4 regions of the Streptomyces sp. NPDC059917 genome follow, and region 3 is predicted to be linked to each of the others. Evidence: riboswitches for the same ligand, from Rfam matches in the RefSeq annotation. Region 3 holds a riboswitch; each other region holds the start of a gene.

Region 1 (4,593 bases), on a different contig from region 3:
CAGCAGGGGAGCCGCCCCGGTGAAGCAGAACCCGAGCGGGATCCGGAAGGCCCGCCACAACTGCCGCGGGGGCACCCCCGCCGGGCCGAGCAGCACGGCGAGGGTGGTGGCGGCCACCAGCGGTCCGCCGGGCCAGGGCGGCAGGCAGACCGCGGTGACGGTCAGCCCGAGCCCCAGCAGGGCCTTCTCCAGGGGGTGTCGGCGGCGCCAGCGGCTGCTGTGCGCCGCGGCGTCGATGGGCAGCACCGCCTCACGCGCCCCGGGAGCCCGGGTCGTCCCCGCGGTCCGCGCCGGCCGCGGCGGCGGCCTCGCCCTGACGGCGCCCGCGGCGCACCCCGAAGTAGTAGGCGAGCACGCCCGCGCCGAGCGCCGCCTGGAGGGCGAAGAGCGCCGACTCGACCTCCCCGGAGGGGGGTTCGTACAGCGGTGAGAACCACGGCTCGTAGTCCGGCTTCAGCTCGGTGATCGCCGTCTCCGCCTGCGCGTCCGCGCCCGCGAACGGCTCCTCCTTGCCCTCGCCGAGGCCCAGGGCGATCGGGAGCACCGCCAGCGCCGCCACCAGGAGCAGCAGCAGGGTGTTGATCTTCGCGTTCCTGGTCATCGGACGGCCGTCCCCTGCTCGTGCCGCGCGGTGCCGCGGGCGCCGGTCAGCCCGGCCACGCCGAGCCGGACCAGGTCCGACTTGCTCGACTGCATCAGCAGCCGCATCACGAGCACGGTGAGCAGGCCCTCGCTGACCGCCAGCGGGATCTGGGTGACGGCGAAGATCCCGCCGAACTTCGCGAGCGAGCCCGCGAAGCCGGACGCCGGGTCGGGGAAGGCCAGCGCGAGCTGCACGCTGGTGACGCAGTAGGTGATCAGGTCGGCGAAGAAGGCGCCGAAGAAGACCGAGACCATCAGGGGCGCGTCGAACCGCTTGAGCAGGCGGTAGACGGCGTACCCGGCCCAGGGTCCCGCGATCGCCATCGAGAAGACGTTCGCGCCGAGCGTGGTCAGCCCGCCGTGGGCCAGCAGCAGGGCCTGGAACAACAGGGTGATCGTGCCGAGCACCGCCATGATCGGCGGGCGGAACAGGATCGCGCCGAGCCCCGTCCCGGTGGGGTGCGAGCAACTGCCCGTCACCGAAGGGATCTTCAGGGCGGACAGGACGAAAGTGAACGCACCGGACGCCCCGAGCAGCAGGGTGCTCTCGGGATGCGCCTTGACCTCGCGGGTCAGGGCGCGCACGCCGTGGACGACGAAGGGGGCGGACGCGACGCCCCAGGCGGCCGCGTGCAAGGGGGGTAGGAACCCCTCGGCTATATGCATGTGTAGGGAGACCTCTCCAGCACCTCGTGGATGGAACAACGCACCCCGGTCGGTCTCCTGGCTCACGGGTGCTGATGCCGCGGCGCCGCCTTCCCGGTCCGGTCGGTCTCCCGCCCGGTCCAGTGGCTCCCCGCGGGGATGGCGCCGGACTTCCCGTTCACAGTGGCGAGGGCCGCACCGGTTTCCCACCGGTTTCCCGTACACCAAGGCCCGTTGACCCTACCTGACCAGGGCCAACGGGCCGTCGGCGGCGCAGCCGCGCGGGTGTGCGCGGCACCCGAGGCGTCTCAGCAGACGTTCGGGTGGGCGATGTCGACCACGAAGCGCTCCGGGTTGTGGAGCGTGGAGGTGGTGAACTGCGGTGCGGTGTCGAAGGCGGCGCCGAAGGTGACGTACCCCTCGAAGTCGCCGGTGAAGGCGAGGCCCTTGAGCTTGCTGAGGTAGATCTTCTGGAGCCTGGGGCCGGTGTAGACGGAGTGCCCGGCGTCGTCGTGCGCCTGGGCCGGGTGCAGGCGGATCTCCAGGAAGTACTTCCCGGCGAGCGGGACGGGCTTGCCGGAGCCGTCGTAGACGAGCTCGGACACGGGAGTGACGGTGACCCCGGGGACGTAGCCCTGGAGGTCGACGACGATCCGGTCGTAGGTGCAGTGCCCGCCCCAGCGGGCATTGGTCACGAGCGGGGTCTGGGTGGCGGACGCCGAGGCCGGCGCGGCGAGCCCGAGGCCGGCGGTGAGGAGCAACCCGGCGGTGACGGCCGCCAGCCGCCGCCGGTGGACGGAGCCGGGGCGCGTACCGCGCCGCGACGAGTGGACGGAGTTGCGGACGGAGCGTATGAGGTGGTCCAGCATGACGTCCCCCGATTCTTCGGATGTGGGGACAGTAGTGTCATCGTGGAAGACACGCCATACGGCCTCGCGGTTGCACGCGGCGCACGGCCGGGGCCCGGTCCGCCGATGCGGACCGGGCCCCGGGAGCGGTCGTGCGCCTTACGGGACCGGGTTGAAGACCACGGACTCGTGCGTGTTGGACTGCCCGATGGCGGTGAAGCCGGAGCCGTTCGACTGCGCCGTGTTGTTCTGGTTCGAGGCTCCGGAACCGGTGGCGACCTGCTGCGCGGTGGAGGAGTTGCCGAGGTTGCCGCCGCCCACCCCGCTGCCGAGGATGCTGGCGACGGCCGCGTTCGACGCGTTGGCCGCGCCGGCTCCGTTGTCGGCCTGCGCCACGCCCGTGCACAGGGCGGCGGCGAGGGGGAGCGCTGCGAGCGCCGCCATCACGCGGATGGTGCGGATGCTTGCCATGATCGAGTCCTCCAGTGAGCAAAAGGCATGTGGTCCAAGACGGTTGGCCGACCGCCGGGTACTGCGTGCAACGTCGCAGGTCCCACCTTTGCGTACCGGATCATGAAGAAACCAGCCCAGACACGGTGGTTCCCCCTCAAGCATGATCAATCCATTTCAAACAAATGTTTCCCGCCATTTATGCGGACTGGATTGTCCAGAAGGGGTGCATCTGGGCTGGTCGGTGGTGCCGAACGGCACGGCATCACGCCGTGATCAGCACTCGATGACGTTGACCGCGAGGCCGCCGCGGGCCGTTTCCTTGTACTTGATCTTCATGTCGGCGCCGGTCTCCTTCATGGTCTTGATGACCTTGTCGAGGGAGACCTTGTGGCTGCCGTCGCCGCGCATCGCCATCTTCGCCGCGGTGACCGCCTTGACGGCCGCCATGCCGTTGCGCTCGATGCACGGGATCTGCACCAGACCGCCGACCGGGTCACAGGTCAGGCCGAGGTTGTGCTCCATGCCGATCTCGGCCGCGTTCTCCACCTGCTCCGGGGTGCCGCCCAGAACCTCGGCGAGGGCGCCCGCCGCCATCGAGCAGGCCGAGCCGACCTCGCCCTGGCAGCCGACCTCGGCGCCGGAGATCGAGGCGTTCTCCTTGAACAGCATGCCGATGGCGCCCGCCGAGAGGAGGAAGCGGACCACGCCGTCCTCGTCGGCCCCGGGCACGAAGTTCATGTAGTAGTGCAGGACCGCCGGGATGATGCCCGCCGCGCCGTTGGTGGGGGCGGTGACGACCCGGCCGCCGGCCGCGTTCTCCTCGTTGACGGCCATCGCGTACAGCGTCGCCCACTCCATGGCGTGCGCCTGCGGGTCGCCCTCGGCGCGCAGCTGGCGGGCGGTGCCCGCGGCGCGGCGCTTGACCCGCAGACCGCCCGGCAGGATGCCCTCGCGGGACATGCCGCGCGCGACGCAGGCCTGCATGACGCGCCAGATCTCCAGGAGGCCCTCGCGGATCTCCTCCTCGGTGCGCCAGGCCTTCTCGTTCTCCAACATCATCGAGGAGATCGACAGGCCGCTCTCGTTCGCGAGCCGCAGCATCTCGTCACCGGAGCGGAAGGGGTACTTCAGCACCGTGTCGTCGAGCTTGATCCGGTCCTCGCCGACCGCGTCCTCGTCCACGACGAACCCGCCGCCGACCGAGTAGTAGGTCTTCTCCAGCAGCGGGTTGCCCGTCTCGTCGTAGGCGAAGAGGGTCATGCCGTTCGCGTGGTAGGGCAGCGACCGGCGGCGGTGCAGGATCAGCTGGTTCGGCTCGTCGAAGTCGATCTCGTGGCCATCGCCTATTTCCGCGCCCAGCAGGCGCAGCCGACCGCTCTGCCGGATCCGCTCGACCTCGGCGTCGGCGGTCTCCACGTTCACGGAGCGGGGGGAGTGGCCCTCCAGGCCCAGCAGGACGGCCTTGGGGGTGCCGTGGCCGTGCCCGGTGGCGCCGAGCGAGCCGAAGAGCTCGGCCCGTACGGAGGAGGTCTGGGCGAGGACACCGTCCTTCTTCAGCCGGTTCACGAACATGCGCGCGGCGCGCATCGGGCCGACCGTGTGGGACGAGGACGGACCGATGCCGATGGAGAAAAGGTCGAAGACGGAGATGGCCACGGTGGCGGACTCCCTTGTCTGCTCGTGGGGTGGGAGGGGGCAGGAGAGGTGGATTGTTCGGATTTTGTCCGACAGCCGAGCTTAACGCGGTGAGGTGAACGGCTCGGCTGCCGGACGGGTCACGGAAGGGTCAGGCGTGCGACAGCTCACGTCCCCGCTCGTCGGCGGCGGCGCCCTCCGCGGCGGGCCCGGCCGCGTCGGGGTCGGCGTCCAGCACCGGGTCCGGGCCCGGGAGCCCGTCCCGGTGGGCCTTGATGCCGGCCCGCACGGCCCAGTAGTAGACGGCGACGGCCATGCCCGCGACCAGGGCGATGTCCAGGCCGTCCGGGATCCGGCCGGTGCCGCCGAA
Region 2 (4,593 bases), on a different contig from region 3:
CCTTCCCCGCGGTGCACCGGGCGGAGGCCGGTGATCCCCGCACGCGCTACGCCGATGCCACGCTGCGCCCCTGGTTCGTGGTCTTCGACGGGGACGCGAGCGCCTACACCGCGCCCGCCGTCGACACCGGTTGGTACGACCGCAACCACTACCTGCTGATCGCCACCGACGCGCAGGGCGTCGCGCCCGCCATCGACGGCACCCGGCCCACCGAGGCGCAGGCCCGCGACCGGGTCGCCCTGCTCGCCGGGCAGTACCACGCCTCCGTGGTCTCGGCCGACTGGTACCCGCTGCCCGCCGTGCTGGCGAGCGTGGTGCCGCGCGGCTGACCGCCCGCCGCAGGGCCGCCCGCGCGGACGGCCGGTCCGGCCCGCCGGGTCACGGACCGTCCAGCATCCCCGCGACCTGCTCCACGGTCAGGCAGGGCAGGGGGGCCAGGATCCGGGCGACCTGGGGGGCGAAGGTCTTCGAGGCCGCCAGCGCCTCGGCGGCCGGGCCGTCCGCGAGGATCTCGCCCCGCGCCATCAGCACCGCCCGGTCGGCCGCCCGCACGGCGAACTCCACGTCGTGCGTGGCGATCAGCACCGCCGTGCCCCGAGCCGCCAGCTCGTCGACGATCCGGATCAGCGCCGCCTTGGCGCGGTGGTCCAGGCCGCGCGTCGGCTCGTCCAGCAGCAGCACCCCCGGCGTCGCGGCGAGCCGGACGGCCAGGACGAGGGCCAGCTTCTGGCCCTCGGAGAGGTCCCGCGGGTGCATGGCGTCGTCGACCCCGGGCGCCAGCAGGTCCAGCAGCTCCCGCGCGGGTCTCGCGCCGGAGGCCGCCGACTCCGCGTCCGCCTGGCCGAGTTCCTGGCGTACGGTCACCCGGCTCAGCAGGTCGGTCGGCGTCTGGGTGACCATCGCGACCAGGTGCCGGACCTCGGCGGCCGGAAGGGTCCCCGGGTCCCGGCCGCCCTCGCCGCCGACCGTCACCGTGCCGGAGCGCCGCGGCCCCGACCCGTGCAGGGCGTGGAGCAGCGAGGACTTGCCGCAGCCGCCGGGTCCCATCAGGGCGGTGACCTCCCCGGCGCGCAGCACCAGGTCCACCTCGTGCACCGCGGGCAGCCCCATGTGCGTCACGGTCAGCCCGTCGGCCCGCAGGGCTTCGCCCCCGCCCGTCGGCGCGGCGGGGCGCACCGGCGCCGGTACCCGCCCGGCCAGCCGGGCCCGCAGCGGGGCCGCGGCCGGGCGCGCCTCCCGGTCCGACAGCGGCAGCGGGGACCAGCCCGCGAGCCGCCCCAGCTCGACCACGGGCGGCGCGACCGTCGACGTACGGAAGACGTCGGCGGGCCGCCCGGACACCACGGTCCCGTCACCGGGCAGGTGGATCACCCGGTCCGCGTACTGCGCGACCCGCTCCAGCCGGTGCTCGCAGAGCAGCACCGTCATCCGCAGGTCGCGCACCAGGCGGGTGACGACCGCCAGCACCTCCTCGGCCGCCGCCGGGTCCAGGGCGGAGGTCGGCTCGTCCAGCACCAGCACCCGGGGGTGCGCGGTCAGGACGGAACCGATGGCCACGCGCTGCTGCTGGCCGCCGGAGAGCTCGTGCAGCGGCCGGTGGCGCAGCCCGGTCAGGTCCAGCAGGGCGAGGGTCTCCTCGATCCGCCCGCGCCGCACCGCCGCGTCCACGGAGAGCTGTCCCATCGCGTAGGCCAGCTCCTCCTCGACGGTGTCGGTGACGAAGCCGTCGAGCGGATCCTGGCCCACCACGCCGACCAGGTCGACGAGTTCGCGCGGTGGATGCTCGGCCGTGTCCCGGCCACCGACGGTCACCCGGCCGTACAGGGTGCCGCCGGTGAAGTGCGGGACCAGTCCGTTGACCGTGCCCAGCAGGGTCGACTTGCCGACGCCGGTGCGCCCGACGACCAGGCACAACTCGCCTTCCTCGACGGTCAGGTTCACGTCCCGCAGCACTGATCGGGGCGCGTCGTCGTACTTCACACTGACGTTCTCGAAGCTGATCACGGGGATTCCTTGGCGGTGCGGACCAACTCTGGGGCTACAGAGGTCGGTTGAGGTAGCTCGGATGGTAACCGACACCCCTGACCGGGAGTACCCGGCAAAACCGACCGCTTCCCGCGCCGAAGGAATCCCCGTGGCCCACCGCTAGAAGGAGGTCCAGGTGAAGGCGACCTCGTCACCCGTCTTGATCTTGAACTGGCAGCCGCCGACCGGGGTGGAGACCCCGTTCACCGAGATGTTCCAGTACGCCGCGCCCCCGCCGGAGACGTTCTTGACGGTGTCCACGGAGAAGTCGTCGAACGACGCGTACCAGGTGCCGTCCCAGCCGAAGTGGCGCTGGCGGGCCGCGTCGTCGAGGGCGGCGGTGGGCGTGGGGACCGGGCTCGGGTTCTGCGCGCCGTTGGTGCCGTCGCACTTGTGGGTGCCGCCGGTCGCGGTCGTCACCTCGTGCCCCTTGGTCAGCACCAGGCCCTTGAAGAGGTTGCCGTCGGGGCCCTGCACGGTGAGCCGCACCAGGACCGGGGCGTTGGTGCGGGCGGCGGTCGTGTGGGCGACGGCCGGAGCGGCGGCCGTCAGTGCCAGCCCGAGGGCGGCGGCGGTGACGGCGGTACGGCGTATGAGCATGCTGCGCATGGCGGGGTGCCTTTCTTCGCGCTGTAGTCCATGACAGTGGAAGCTTTCGGCGTGCCGTGGCAGGTGCTCCGACTCGCGGCCCGCCGCCCCGAGGGGCGGCGGGCCGCACACGGTTGCAGGTCAGCGCCGGATTCGCACCGGCTTCCCCTGGTCACGCACGCATGAAGTTATCGGGGTCATCATAGGGGCACGCCGGGTCAGGGCGAGGGGCTCACCTGCACGGTGGTCAACGCCCCGCCCGAGGCCTCCTTGACCACCGCGATCCGGGTCCCGGTGTCCGGCACCTTCACCCCGACCTGCGGCAGATCGGCGTTCCAGTAACTGCCGTGCCGGTCGTCGAAGACGGACACGCCCGGCCGCGCGGGCACCACCAGCGGCGTCCCCGCCTTGTGCAGCACGATCCGGTCGCTCGGCCGCAGCGAGAAGGTCGCGTCGAAGGTCTGCGCCCGCGCGTTGACGAGCGATCCGTCGGTGAACCGCAGCGCCTCGGGCCGGGCGTCGACCGGCAGCAGCAGGCCCCCGCCGGGGTGGGCCTTGGTGGTGTTGTCGCTGTACGCGGTGTCCCACAGCCAGATCAACACGCCCTGCTGGTAGGGGTAGAACTCCACGGAGTCGTCGCCCTGCCCGAAGTTGTACGGTCCCGTCCTGAGGTACTCGCCGAAGCCGGTGTAGCGCCGGTTCTCCACCACGTAGGCGCGCGGGTGCTGCTCGGTTCCGTAACGGCCCTCGGTGCGCGACCACTTGATCGCCGTCCAGCCGTTCGCCCCCTGCTCCGCGCCGTCGCGCAGCAGCTCGCGGCCGTCCGCGGTGATCCGCAGGTCGTCGAAGGCCACGCCCTTGCCGTGGGTGTTGCTGTCCGAGGTCACCCGCAGCCGCAGCGAGACGCTCCTGCCCGCGAAGGCGCCCAGCGGCACGCCGAGTTCGGCCCAGCCGCCCGAGGTGCCGGAGATCCCCTTGGCGGGGATCGCGGCGCCGCCGATTGTGCCGGGCAGCGCCGCCCAGGTGGTCCCGCCGTCGGTGGAGGCCTCCACGGTCAGGAAGTCGAAGTCCTTCTCCACGTCGTACCAGACCCGGGCGTCGAGCCGGGCGGGCGCGCCCGCCGGGACCCCGGTGAGGTCGACCGTGCGCGTGAGCGTGTTGTCCATGAAGTCGCCGGTGCCGCTCCACCACTGGGCCGCGCCCTCGTAGGGATCGGCCAGCTCGGTACGGGTCACCGAGGGCGGCAGGTGCACCAACAGGGCCTGTGGATCATCGGTGTTGTAGCCGGAGACGCCGAGGACGGCCTTGGTCCTGCGGCCCGCGTCGGCCTCGGTGTACTCGAGCCAGCCCAACTGGAGCTTGCTCCAGGCGTCCAGGTCCCCGGGGAAGGCGCCGGTGGTGCCCCGGCCCTTGCCGAGGTAGGAGGCCGAGGACATCAGCGACCAGAAGTTGACGCTGTTGTCCCCGTCCGAGCTGTACATGTCGGGCAGGCCCAGGTCGTGGCCGAACTCGTGGGCGAAGAGCCCGACCCCGCTGTTCTCGCCGCCGGTCAGGTAGTCGCCCGCCCAGATCCCGGTGTCGCCGACCGGGGTGCCGCCCGCCTTGTTGCCCGCGGGGCCCGCGGTGCCGGCCTGGTCGTAGTACGCGAACCAGCGGTGCGCCCAGACGGCGTCCTTGCCCTGGGCGCCGCCGCCCCAGGTCTGGTCCTTGCCGGCGTGCACGATGACGAGGTGGTCGAGGTAGCCGTCGGGCTCGTTGAAGTTGCCGTCGTGGTCGGCGTCGTAGCGGTCCCACACGTCGTACTCGGCCAGCTCGGCCTTGATCTGGGCCGCCGTGCGCCCCTTGGCGACCTCGCCCCGGTACCAGGCGTCGGTGGCGTCGCGGACCAGGTCCCAGTTGGTGCGGCACTGGCCGGGCTCGGCGCAGTTGTCCGTGCCGTAGCGGGCCTCGTTCCAGGGGAGCTTGACCCAGCCGCTGACC
Region 3 (4,593 bases):
CGGACGGAGACGCCCTCGCGCTCCACGTAGGAGGCGCCCATCGCCGCCGCGTCGAGGAGCAGGTCGATGAGGTGGTCGTGCAGCAGGTTGACCTCGTCGACGTAGAGGATCCCGCGGTGCGCGTCGGCCAGCAGGCCCGGCTCGAAGGACTTCACGCCTTCTGACAGGGCGCGTTCGATGTCGAGGGCGCCCACCAGCCGGTCCTCGGAGGCACCGACCGGCAGCTCCACCATCCGCGCGGGCCGCGCCGTGCCCGGACCGCTCTCGTGCGGGCCGTCGGGGCAGGCCGGGTCGGGCGCGGTGGGCGCGCAGCTGAACCGGCAGCCGGGGACCACGTCGACCTGCGGCAGCAGCGTCGCCAGCGCGCGGACGGCGGTGGACTTGGCGGTCCCCTTCTCGCCGCGCACGAGCACGCCGCCGACCGCGGGGCTCACGGCGTTGAGCAGGAGCGCCAGGCGCAGGTCGTCCTGCCCGACTACGGCCGAGAAGGGGAAACGGGGGCTGCTCATGAGACGGTCGCTCCTTCGAGTGGTTCGTGCCGATACGCGAGCCGACGTGCTCCGATCGCGCAAGGGTTGCCGAGTGCTCCCTGCCTGCGCAGGGATGGCCCCGGGTACGGCGTGCTCATGTGGTGTTCACCGCTGGTGCTCCCCGCGCATGCGGGGATCGAAGGGTCCACGCGGTGGTCGGGGGCGAGGATCCCGCCGGGTTCGGGGAGGGGTGGGGAAGAGACGGCCGCCCGCAGGGCCCGGGCCGCCCTCACGGCGCACCCGGGGGGAGGAAGGGCAGGCCCGAGGGCGCCCCGCCCTCGATCAGCCGCAGCAGCGCACCGGTGTCCGCGTGTTCCTCGATCAGATCGCCCAGCAGGTCGAGCTGTTCCTCCCGCAGCGCCCCGAAGGACGTGTCCGGCGCCGGTACGAACCGCCGCCCGGCCGCGCGCGCGACCTCCCGCAGGAAGGCCCGCCGGAAGCCGTCGCTCTCCAGCGACCCGTGCCAGTGGGTGCCCCACACCTCGCCGACCCGGCACCCGTCCAGGAAGGGGGTCCCGCCCCGCACGTCGGCCACGCCGTGGTGGATCTCGTACCCCTCGACGGCCTCGCCCAGCGCGTGCCCGCTCGGCCGGGCGAGCGTCTTCTCCCGCTCGAAGCGCACGCGCACCGGTAGCAGCCCGAGCCCGTCGACGACCCCGGCCCGGGATTCGACCTCGTCGTCGATGGATTCGCCCAGCGCCTGGAAGCCGCCGCAGATGCCCAGCACCGGGCGCCCCTCGGCGGCCCGCCGGGCCAGCGCGTTGGCGAGCCCGCGCTCGCGCAGCCAGGCCAGCGCCTTCACGGTGCCGCGGGTGCCCGGTACGACGACCAGGTCGGCGTCGGCCAGTTCCTCGGCCCGGTCCACGAAGCGCACCACGACGCCCGGTTCGGCGGCCAGCGCGTCGACGTCCGTGAAGTTCGACATCAGGGGCACCGCGCAGACGGCGACCCGCAGCACGTCCTCGCCGACCGGCGGGGCGACCACGGATTCCCGTACGGCGCCGCGCAGGGAGACGCGCAGGCCGTCCTCCTCGTCGATGCCGAGGCCGTGCTGGAAGGGGAGCACGCCGTACGTCGCCCGCCCGGTCAGGCCCCGCAGCATCTCCATGCCCGGCTCCAGCAGGGAGACGTCGCCGCGGAACTTGTTGACGAGGTAGCCCGCGATCAGCGACTGGTCCTCGGGGGACAGCAGCGCCGTCGTGCCGAAGAACGAGGCGAAGACCCCGCCGCGGTCGATGTCGCCGACCACGACCACCGGGAAGCGCGCGGCCCGCGCGATCCCCATGTTCACGATGTCCGTGCGCCGCAGGTTGATCTCGGCCGGACTGCCCGCCCCCTCGCAGATCACGGCGTCATACGTGCCCCGCAGCTGCTCCAGGCAGTCCGTGACGATGCCGAGCAACTGCTCCTGACGGCCCCCGTGGTAGCCGCGCGCGCTCATCTCGCCCACCGGCTTGCCCAGCAGCACCACCTGGCTGCTGCTGTCGCTGCCGGGCTTGAGCAGCACCGGGTTCATCAGCGCGGTCGGCTCGACCCGGGCCGCCTGGGCCTGCATCGCCTGGGCGCGGCCGATCTCGGCGCCCTCCAGGGTGACGAAGGAGTTCAGCGACATGTTCTGGGCCTTGAAGGGGGCCACCTTCACGCCCTGGCGGGCCAGCCAGCGGCAGATGCCCGCCGTGACCACGCTCTTGCCCGCGTCGGAGGTGGTCCCGGCGACCAGGAGCCCCCCGCCGCGCCGTGCGCCGCTCATCCGCGTCCCTTCGCCTTCGTCGTACGGGTCGGACCGCTGCGGCCCGACGTGCAATGTGCCACCAACAGCCGCAAGGACACGCAGGCCCCGAGGGAGATCCAGGTCACCCGGCGCGAGAGCCGTACGGCCCGCTCGATGTCCGCGACCTCGACCGGGCGGCCCGCCGCCCCGTTCAGCACCGCCCGGTGCTCCACGCGCCCGGCGTACGCCAGGGTCCCGCCGAGGCGGACCCCGAGCGCCCCGGCGAAGGAGGCCTCCACCGGTCCGGCGTTCGGGCTGGGGTGCGCCGAGGCGTCCGCGCGCCAGGCCCGTACGGCGCCCCGCCGGTCCGGTCCGGCCAGCACGGCGGCCAGCGCGGTCAGCCGCGCGCCCGGCCAGCCCGCGACGTCGTCGAGCCGGGCCGAGGCCCAGCCGTAGCGCAGGTAGCGGGGGGACTTGTGGCCGACCATCGCGTCGAGGGTGTTCACGGCGCGGAAGCCCAGCAGCCCGGGCACTCCCGCCAGGGCGCCCCAGACCAGGGCGCCGACGACGGCGTCGGAGGTGTTCTCGGCGACCGACTCCACGACGGCGCGGGCGATCTGCTGCTCGTCCAGGGCCTGCGGGTCGCGCCCGCACAGGTGCGGCAGCCGCTCGCGGGCCACCTCGGTGTCCCCGGCGGCGAGCGCGCCCCCGATGGCGCGGGCCTCGCGGCCCAGCGAGGTGCCGCCGACCACCGCCCAGGTCGCGGCGGCGGTCAGGGCGATGCGGGCGGCGGCAGTCCGGGAGCGCACGGCGCGGGCGCCGAGCGCGCCGACGGCGGCCGCGCCCCCGGCGCACACCAGGGCGTGGACCGCGCCCCGGGCGCGGCTCTTGCCCCACAGGGCTCGTTCGACGGTGGCGGCGGCCCGCCCGAAGGCGGCGACGGGATGCCCGCGGCGCGGATCACCGAGGATCCGGTCGCCGATCAGGCCGGCCGTCGCGCCGTACGCGAAAACGCGATCGGCACGCATGTGGCAGGTAGGTCCTCACTCAGGGTCCGCGCCCTGGTTCGACGTGTCCGGTGGCGAGAGTTCCTGGCTTCCGGGAGCCTTCGGCTCCTCGGTGACAGTGGCGGGACCGCGCCGGATTCGCACCGGACTTCCTCTTCATGCCGCCGTATTGGCTCGGGCAGTCCACCACGCACCGCGAACGCCCGTCAACTTGCCGTTGACCTGCGAAAGCTCCCCCCGGCCGCGGGCCGGAGGGAGCTTTCGGACGTGCTGGTGCGGGAGGGGCGCCCGGGGGTGTCCGGGGTGTCAGCTGACGATCAGGTAGATCGCGTAGCCGACGGCCACCGCGCACAGTGCGAAGCAGGCGTACGCGCCGGTGCGCGCCAGGTGGGCGGTGTCGCCCTGGCCGGTGGCGGTCTCGTGCTTCGACAGGCCCACGATGCCCAGGGTGAAGAGGGTCACGAGGGCGACGGTCGCGGAGAGGCTGACGCCGAACACGGAGCCGAGTGCTGCCCAGTCGATCTTCATACTGCCGATTCCTCTGTGGGTCAGACCGCGGCGGCGGGCGCCGCCGGTGCCGGGGGAGCGGCCGGGGCCGGGGTCGGGATGGTCGCCTTGAAGGCCTCGTCCGTGACCGCGGCGGTGGTGCCCGCGACCGGGGGGACGGCCACGGCGGCGATCGCGGTGGTGACCACGCCCGGCGCCTCGACCGTGCTGTCGGCGGTGCCCGCGGCCTCGTTCACGTTGGTGTGGTCGACGACCTGGCGGCGCGAGATCAGCCAGATGGCGACGCAGGAGCCGACGAGGAAGAGGGCGACGGCGGCGACGCCGACGTCACCGGTGCGCATGACCAGCTCGGCGCCCGCGGCCACCAGGGCGGCGGCCGGAAGGGTCAGGCCCCAGGCGATGAACATCCGGCTGGCGGTGGACCAGCGGACCACGCCGCCCTTGCGACCGAGACCCGCGCCCATGACCGCGCCGGAGCAGGCGTGGGTGGTGGAGAGGGAGAAGCCGAGGCTGGAGGAGGCCAGGATGACGCTCGCGGCCGAGGTCTGGGCCGCGAAGCCCTGCTGCGGCTGGAGGTCGGTCAGGCCGCTGCCCATGGTGCGGATGATGCGCCAGCCGCCCAGGTAGGTGCCCATCGCGATCGCCATGCCGGCGGAGACGATGACCCAGACCGGCGGGTTGGAGCCGGGCGCGAGCGCCCCGCCCGCGACCAGCGCGAGGGTGATGATGCCCATGGTCTTCTGCGCGTCGTTGGTGCCGTGCGCGAGGGAGACGAGACCGGCCGAGGCGATCTGACCGGCCTTGTAGCCCTTGGCGGAGGTCTTCTTGTCGACGTTGC
Region 4 (4,593 bases), on a different contig from region 3:
GGTCGGCCGCGCCGTGCTCCAGAAGTACGGGATCCCCCGGGTCCAGGCCCCCTTCGTCGCCGAGGGCGGCTCCGTCGAGACCGACGGCCAGGGGACCCTGCTGATCACCGAGAGCTCGATCGTCAACGACAACCGCAACCGGGGCAAGAGCCGGGACGCCCTGGAGGCGGAGCTCAAGCAGACCCTGGGCGTCGAGAAGGTGGTCTGGCTGGCCGGTGTGCGCGGCGAGGACATCACCGACGCCCACGTGGACAGCCTCGTGCGCTTCACCGAACCGGGCGTGGTGCTGTTGGACCGCGCCCACCCCAGCACCCCGCCGGACTCCTGGTCGCGCTCGGCCGACCAGGCCCGGTCCGTCCTGTCGAAGACGACGGACGCCCGCGGCCGACGCTTCGAGATCGTCGACCTCCCCCAGCCCGACCTGAACCGGATCAGGGGCGAGGGCGACGACTTCGTCTCCACCTACGCCAACTTCTACGTCGCCAACGACGCCGTCTTCATGCCCAAGTTCGGGGACGCCAAGGCGGACGACCGCGCCCGCGGCATCCTGCGGGAGCACTTCCCCCGGCGGGACGTCGTGCCGGTCTCGATCGACACGATCGCCTCGGGCGGCGGCGGCATCCACTGCTCCACCCACGACCAGCCCGGCAAGCCCGCCGCCTGACGGACGCTGCCGGGTACGGGCCCCCGCGTGCGGGGGCCCGTACCCGGGGCGCGGTCAGGCGCCCCAGCGCAGGGCGATGGTGTCGCCCACGTTGATGACCGTCTCGCGCAGCGCCCCGGCGAAGGCGGAGCCGTCGACGCTGATCTTCCAGGTGTTGCCGCCGCTGTTGGCCTTGCCGTTGACGGCCGTGATCGCGCCGGTGCCCGAGGCGGGGGTCACGCTCGTGACGCAGCCCGACGGGGTGGCACCGGTGGTCGCCGCGGCCAGGACGTCGCCGAGGGTGGTGGTCGCTGCGGTCGGGGTGAAGGCGACCGAGCAGACCTTGAGGTTGCCCGCGCCGTCGTCGACGCTCAGCGCCAGCTTGGTGGCGGTCCCGGCCGTGAAGGCGGACTGGGCCACCCACCGCGGGGCGCCGGGGGTGACGGGGACGGGCGGGGCCGTGGTGAATCCGCCGCCCGCGACGGCGCGCAGCGCGTCGATCGAGGCGTAGGCGGTGGGGGCCGTGTCGGAGGGCTTGTACTTGAAACCGCCCGCCGGGTTGTACTGGTTGGCGATCAGGAAGTCCACGGGGGTCTTGCCGCTGCCGGTGAGGAAGTCCCCGGTCTGCGGGTTGAATCCGCAGGCGTTCAGGCCCGCGACGCCCCAGCCGTTCGAGCTGGTGTTGACCCCGTAGAGGGAGTTGAAGGCGCCGGTGCCGGAAACGAGCGTGCTCTTGAGGAAGTTCTTCGCCCGCACGACACCGGCGTCGGTGTTCGGGACGCCGGAGACGCAGAGCGCGGCCATGGCCGAGCCGGTCATGTCGACGTCGCTCGCGGAGTTGAGGACGGTGGGGTTGCCCTCGCCCTTCTGGTACGTCCAGCCACCGTCCGCATGCTGGTTGGCCCGGATGCGGGTGACCATCGAGTCGGTCAGCGCCTGCGGGATGCGGTCGGCGCCGCTCTGGGTCTTGGCGCCGCGCAGGGCGAGCGCCGCGAAGACCGTGCCGTTGAAGTTCCCGGAGGGGCCGAAGTAACCGGGCTCCGCCGTCTGCCAGTAGGAGTAGACGTGCGCGACGAGGTTGCGCGAGGCCGAGACCCGGGCCGGGTCGATGCCGGCGGCGTAGGCGTTGAGGGTGCCGCGCTCGTAGTCGGTGACCACCGGGGCGGCCTGCGGCCAACCCGCCGTCGACAGCAGGTTCCGGTAGACCGTGCGCGCGTTCTTCGTCATGTCGCCGCCCGGGTAGACGTCGACGACCGCGGTACCGGTGGCGGCGAAGGTGCTGAAGGCCCACTCGTTGGACAGGCCCGAGCCGGCGTACGAACCGTCCGCCGCCTGGAGCGACTTGAGGTAGGCGACGCCGTTGGTCTTGGAGGTGGCGATCTGCGCCGGCGAGGAGGTCGCCGAGGCGGGCAGCGCGGTGAGGACGAGCGCGCCGAGCGCGGCGGGCAGCGCGAGCGCGAGGCGGCGGGAGGTACGGGGACGGGACATGGCCTGCTCCTGGAAATCGGCGGACGCCGGCCGCTCGCCGCACGGGCCTCACGTCGCCGTCGTACGGACACGGCTGGGGCACGGGCCGCAGGGCCGCCGTCCGGAACGCGTGGTACGGCTTCCTGTTGCTGCATCGCCGTATGGGCATTCGGGCTCCGGAACGGCCCCCGCCGTCCCACACCGTTGCGCGTCAGCCCCGGATTCTCACCGGGTTCCCCCATGTGGCAGCCCTGGACGCTACCCGAGTGATCAAGCCACCGCCAGCCACCCGGTCCGCGGACGGACCGGGCCGCGCCGCGGGGACGCGGGCTGAGACGTAGGCCACCTTGACGCGTCCACGGAATCCGTGTTGCACTCCGGCTGATAACTGCTCAGCTCCAGGGGAAGCCGGTCGAATTCCGGCGCTGACCCGCAACCGTAGGCCCGGTTCGTCCCGGGCGAGTCGGAATGCCTGGGGCCGAAACACAGCACGAAGAGCGCCGTCGCGGACTACGGCGTGGTCGTAACAGCTCCTCCGTGGCCCCAGGGCCGTGCGGGGGCGGATCGCCACGCACGCAGCCGCCCGGCAGAGACGAGGGCCGCGGTGGGGACCGAACAGCAGGCGCAACGGACGCGGCCGAGACGGCGGTTCCTCGCGCTCGTCACCGCGTCCTTCCTGACGCTCGGTGCGGCAGTGGCCTTCCTCACTCCTCCCCCGGCCGCCCACGCCGACCCGATCGAGCAGTGCACGGCCGACACCGGCGCCATCGTGGCGGTGGACTTCGGCCCCTTCGGCGGCGCGGTGAGGCGCGGCTGCGACACCACCCCGACGACCGGGTACGAGCTGCTGCACACCGCCGGTTTCACGACCACCGGGACCGTCCACGACGGCCCCGCCTTCATCTGCCGCATCGGCGAGGGGTCCTTCAACTCCGGTACGCAGTACCCGACTCCGGAGAAGGAGCCCTGCACCGTCACCCCGCAGGCCACCGCGTACTGGTCCTACTGGATCGCCTCGCCCGGGCAGCGCAACTGGACCTACAGCCCGCTGGGCGCCATGGCCCGGACCCCCAAGCCCGGTGACGTGGACGCCTGGGTGTACGGCGCCACCTCCGTCGGCGGCACCTCCGGCAAGCCCGCCTTCACCCCCGACGACGTGCGGGCCGGCGGCGTCATCACCCCCGACCCCGCCGTGCCCACGGCTCCGCCCACGGTGCCCGCGGGGACGGTCGACGTACCGGCCGCCCTGCGCTGGATCACCGGGAAGCTGACGGACGGGGAGCGGGTCGTCGACGACGGGGCCACCGCACCGAACCACTTCCTCACCACGGAGGCCGTGTTCGCGCTGACCGCCACGGACCGCAGGAGTCCGGCGGCGAGGAAGGCGGCCGACTTCCTGGCCACGCCCGCGCAGACCGACGCCTACGCCTACCCGGCCGGCAAGGACGGCATCCCGGACGCCACCGCCGCCGCGCGCCTCGCGCTCGTCGCCGAGGCCACGGGCAAGGACCCGCGCGCCTTCGGCGGGCACGACCTGCTCGGCGACCTCCTGAAGTACGTGTGCCCGCGCGACATCGGTGACGGCGACCCCGTCGAAGGCTGCCTGACCAAGGGGGACTTCCGCACGACCGGCCAGTCCGACGCCCAGGCCATGGCCGTCATCGCGCTGATCGGCGGCGGCGTCACCCCGCCCGCCGCCGCCGTGCACCGGCTCGTCGGCCTCCAGTGCGAGGACGGCGGCTTCAGCGGCGTCCTCATCCGCTCCGGCGGCTGGTGCGACAGCGACCCGATCGCCACCGGCCTGATCACCCTGGCCCTCCAGCGCGCCGGTGGCCACGGCGAGGCCGTGCAGAAGGCCCGGGGCGGCCTCAAGAAGTCCCAGCTGCCGACCGGCGCCTGGCCCTCCGCCCCGTACGAGACCACCGGCAGCCCGGCCGCCACCGCCTGGGCCGCCCAGGCGCTGCGCGCCCTCGGTGACGACGCCTTCGCGGACGCCGGTCTCTCCTGGCTGTCCAAGCGGCAGCTCCCCACGGGCGGTTTCGGCTTCGACGAGAACGACACCGACTCCCGGATGTTCGCCACCGCCCCGGCCGCCGTCGCGGGCGCCAAGGGCGACCTGGTCCTGCTGACCACCAAGCCGGTCGACCCGACGCCGACCACCCCGCCCACCACCGCCCCGCCGACCGCCCCGCCGACCGGTGACGGCCCGGACCTGGGCAAGGGCACGGCGTACCTCGCCGACCGCGCCCGACTGGTCCAGGGCCGGTACTACGAGAGCGGCGCGGGCACCGGCTTCGCCGACTACGGCCTGACCATCGACGGCGCCTACGCGCTCGCCGCCACCGGCCGGGACAACACCACCCTGCGCAACATCGTCGACTTCCTCGACAAGGGCGGCAAGGACGGCAAGGGCCGCACCGTCAACGACTGGACGCTCATCGGCACCAAGTACGCGGGCGGCGGCTCCCTCGGCAAGACGGCCC

Evidence for each region. Region 3 has a riboswitch for cobalamin ahead of ACFWAR_RS13950 (cobalamin biosynthesis protein). Riboswitches for the same ligand answer to the same signal wherever they lie in the genome.
Region 1: linked by a shared signal. The riboswitch ahead of ACFWAR_RS22005 (energy-coupling factor ABC transporter permease) and the one ahead of ACFWAR_RS13950 (cobalamin biosynthesis protein) in region 3 are both predicted to bind cobalamin.
Region 2: linked by a shared signal. The riboswitch ahead of ACFWAR_RS11865 (DUF4430 domain-containing protein) and the one ahead of ACFWAR_RS13950 (cobalamin biosynthesis protein) in region 3 are both predicted to bind cobalamin.
Region 4: linked by a shared signal. The riboswitch ahead of ACFWAR_RS16080 (prenyltransferase/squalene oxidase repeat-containing protein) and the one ahead of ACFWAR_RS13950 (cobalamin biosynthesis protein) in region 3 are both predicted to bind cobalamin.

Annotation. Positions count from the first base shown of each region.
Region 1 is NZ_JBHWLC010000037.1:74,268-78,860, reverse strand. Features, by position in the region: gene cbiQ (cobalt ECF transporter T component CbiQ) at 1-246, opposite strand, end outside; gene ACFWAR_RS22010 (energy-coupling factor ABC transporter substrate-binding protein) at 251-601, opposite strand; gene ACFWAR_RS22005 (energy-coupling factor ABC transporter permease) at 598-1,308, opposite strand; cobalamin riboswitch at 1,338-1,555, opposite strand; gene ACFWAR_RS22000 (hypothetical protein) at 1,596-2,156, opposite strand; gene ACFWAR_RS21995 (hypothetical protein) at 2,295-2,606, opposite strand; gene ACFWAR_RS21990 (L-serine ammonia-lyase) at 2,862-4,244, opposite strand; gene ACFWAR_RS21985 (APC family permease) at 4,375-4,593, opposite strand, start outside.
Region 2 is NZ_JBHWLC010000016.1:2,907-7,499, reverse strand. Features, by position in the region: gene ACFWAR_RS11875 (phosphatidylinositol-specific phospholipase C domain-containing protein) at 1-329, shown strand, start outside; gene ACFWAR_RS11870 (ABC transporter ATP-binding protein) at 379-2,004, opposite strand; gene ACFWAR_RS11865 (DUF4430 domain-containing protein) at 2,146-2,634, opposite strand; cobalamin riboswitch at 2,675-2,824, opposite strand; gene ACFWAR_RS11860 (immune inhibitor A domain-containing protein) at 2,832-4,593, opposite strand, start outside.
Region 3 is NZ_JBHWLC010000019.1:44,078-48,670, reverse strand. Features, by position in the region: gene ACFWAR_RS13960 (putative cobaltochelatase) at 1-509, opposite strand, end outside; partial or broken gene ACFWAR_RS13955 (cobyric acid synthase) at 636-2,280, opposite strand; gene ACFWAR_RS13950 (cobalamin biosynthesis protein) at 2,277-3,269, opposite strand; cobalamin riboswitch at 3,304-3,451, opposite strand; gene ACFWAR_RS13945 (hypothetical protein) at 3,555-3,776, opposite strand; gene ACFWAR_RS13940 (anion permease) at 3,797-4,593, opposite strand, start outside.
Region 4 is NZ_JBHWLC010000023.1:78,516-83,108, reverse strand. Features, by position in the region: gene ACFWAR_RS16090 (agmatine deiminase family protein) at 1-664, shown strand, start outside; gene ACFWAR_RS16085 (hypothetical protein) at 719-2,131, opposite strand; cobalamin riboswitch at 2,274-2,349, opposite strand; cobalamin riboswitch at 2,467-2,605, shown strand; gene ACFWAR_RS16080 (prenyltransferase/squalene oxidase repeat-containing protein) at 2,715-4,593, shown strand, end outside.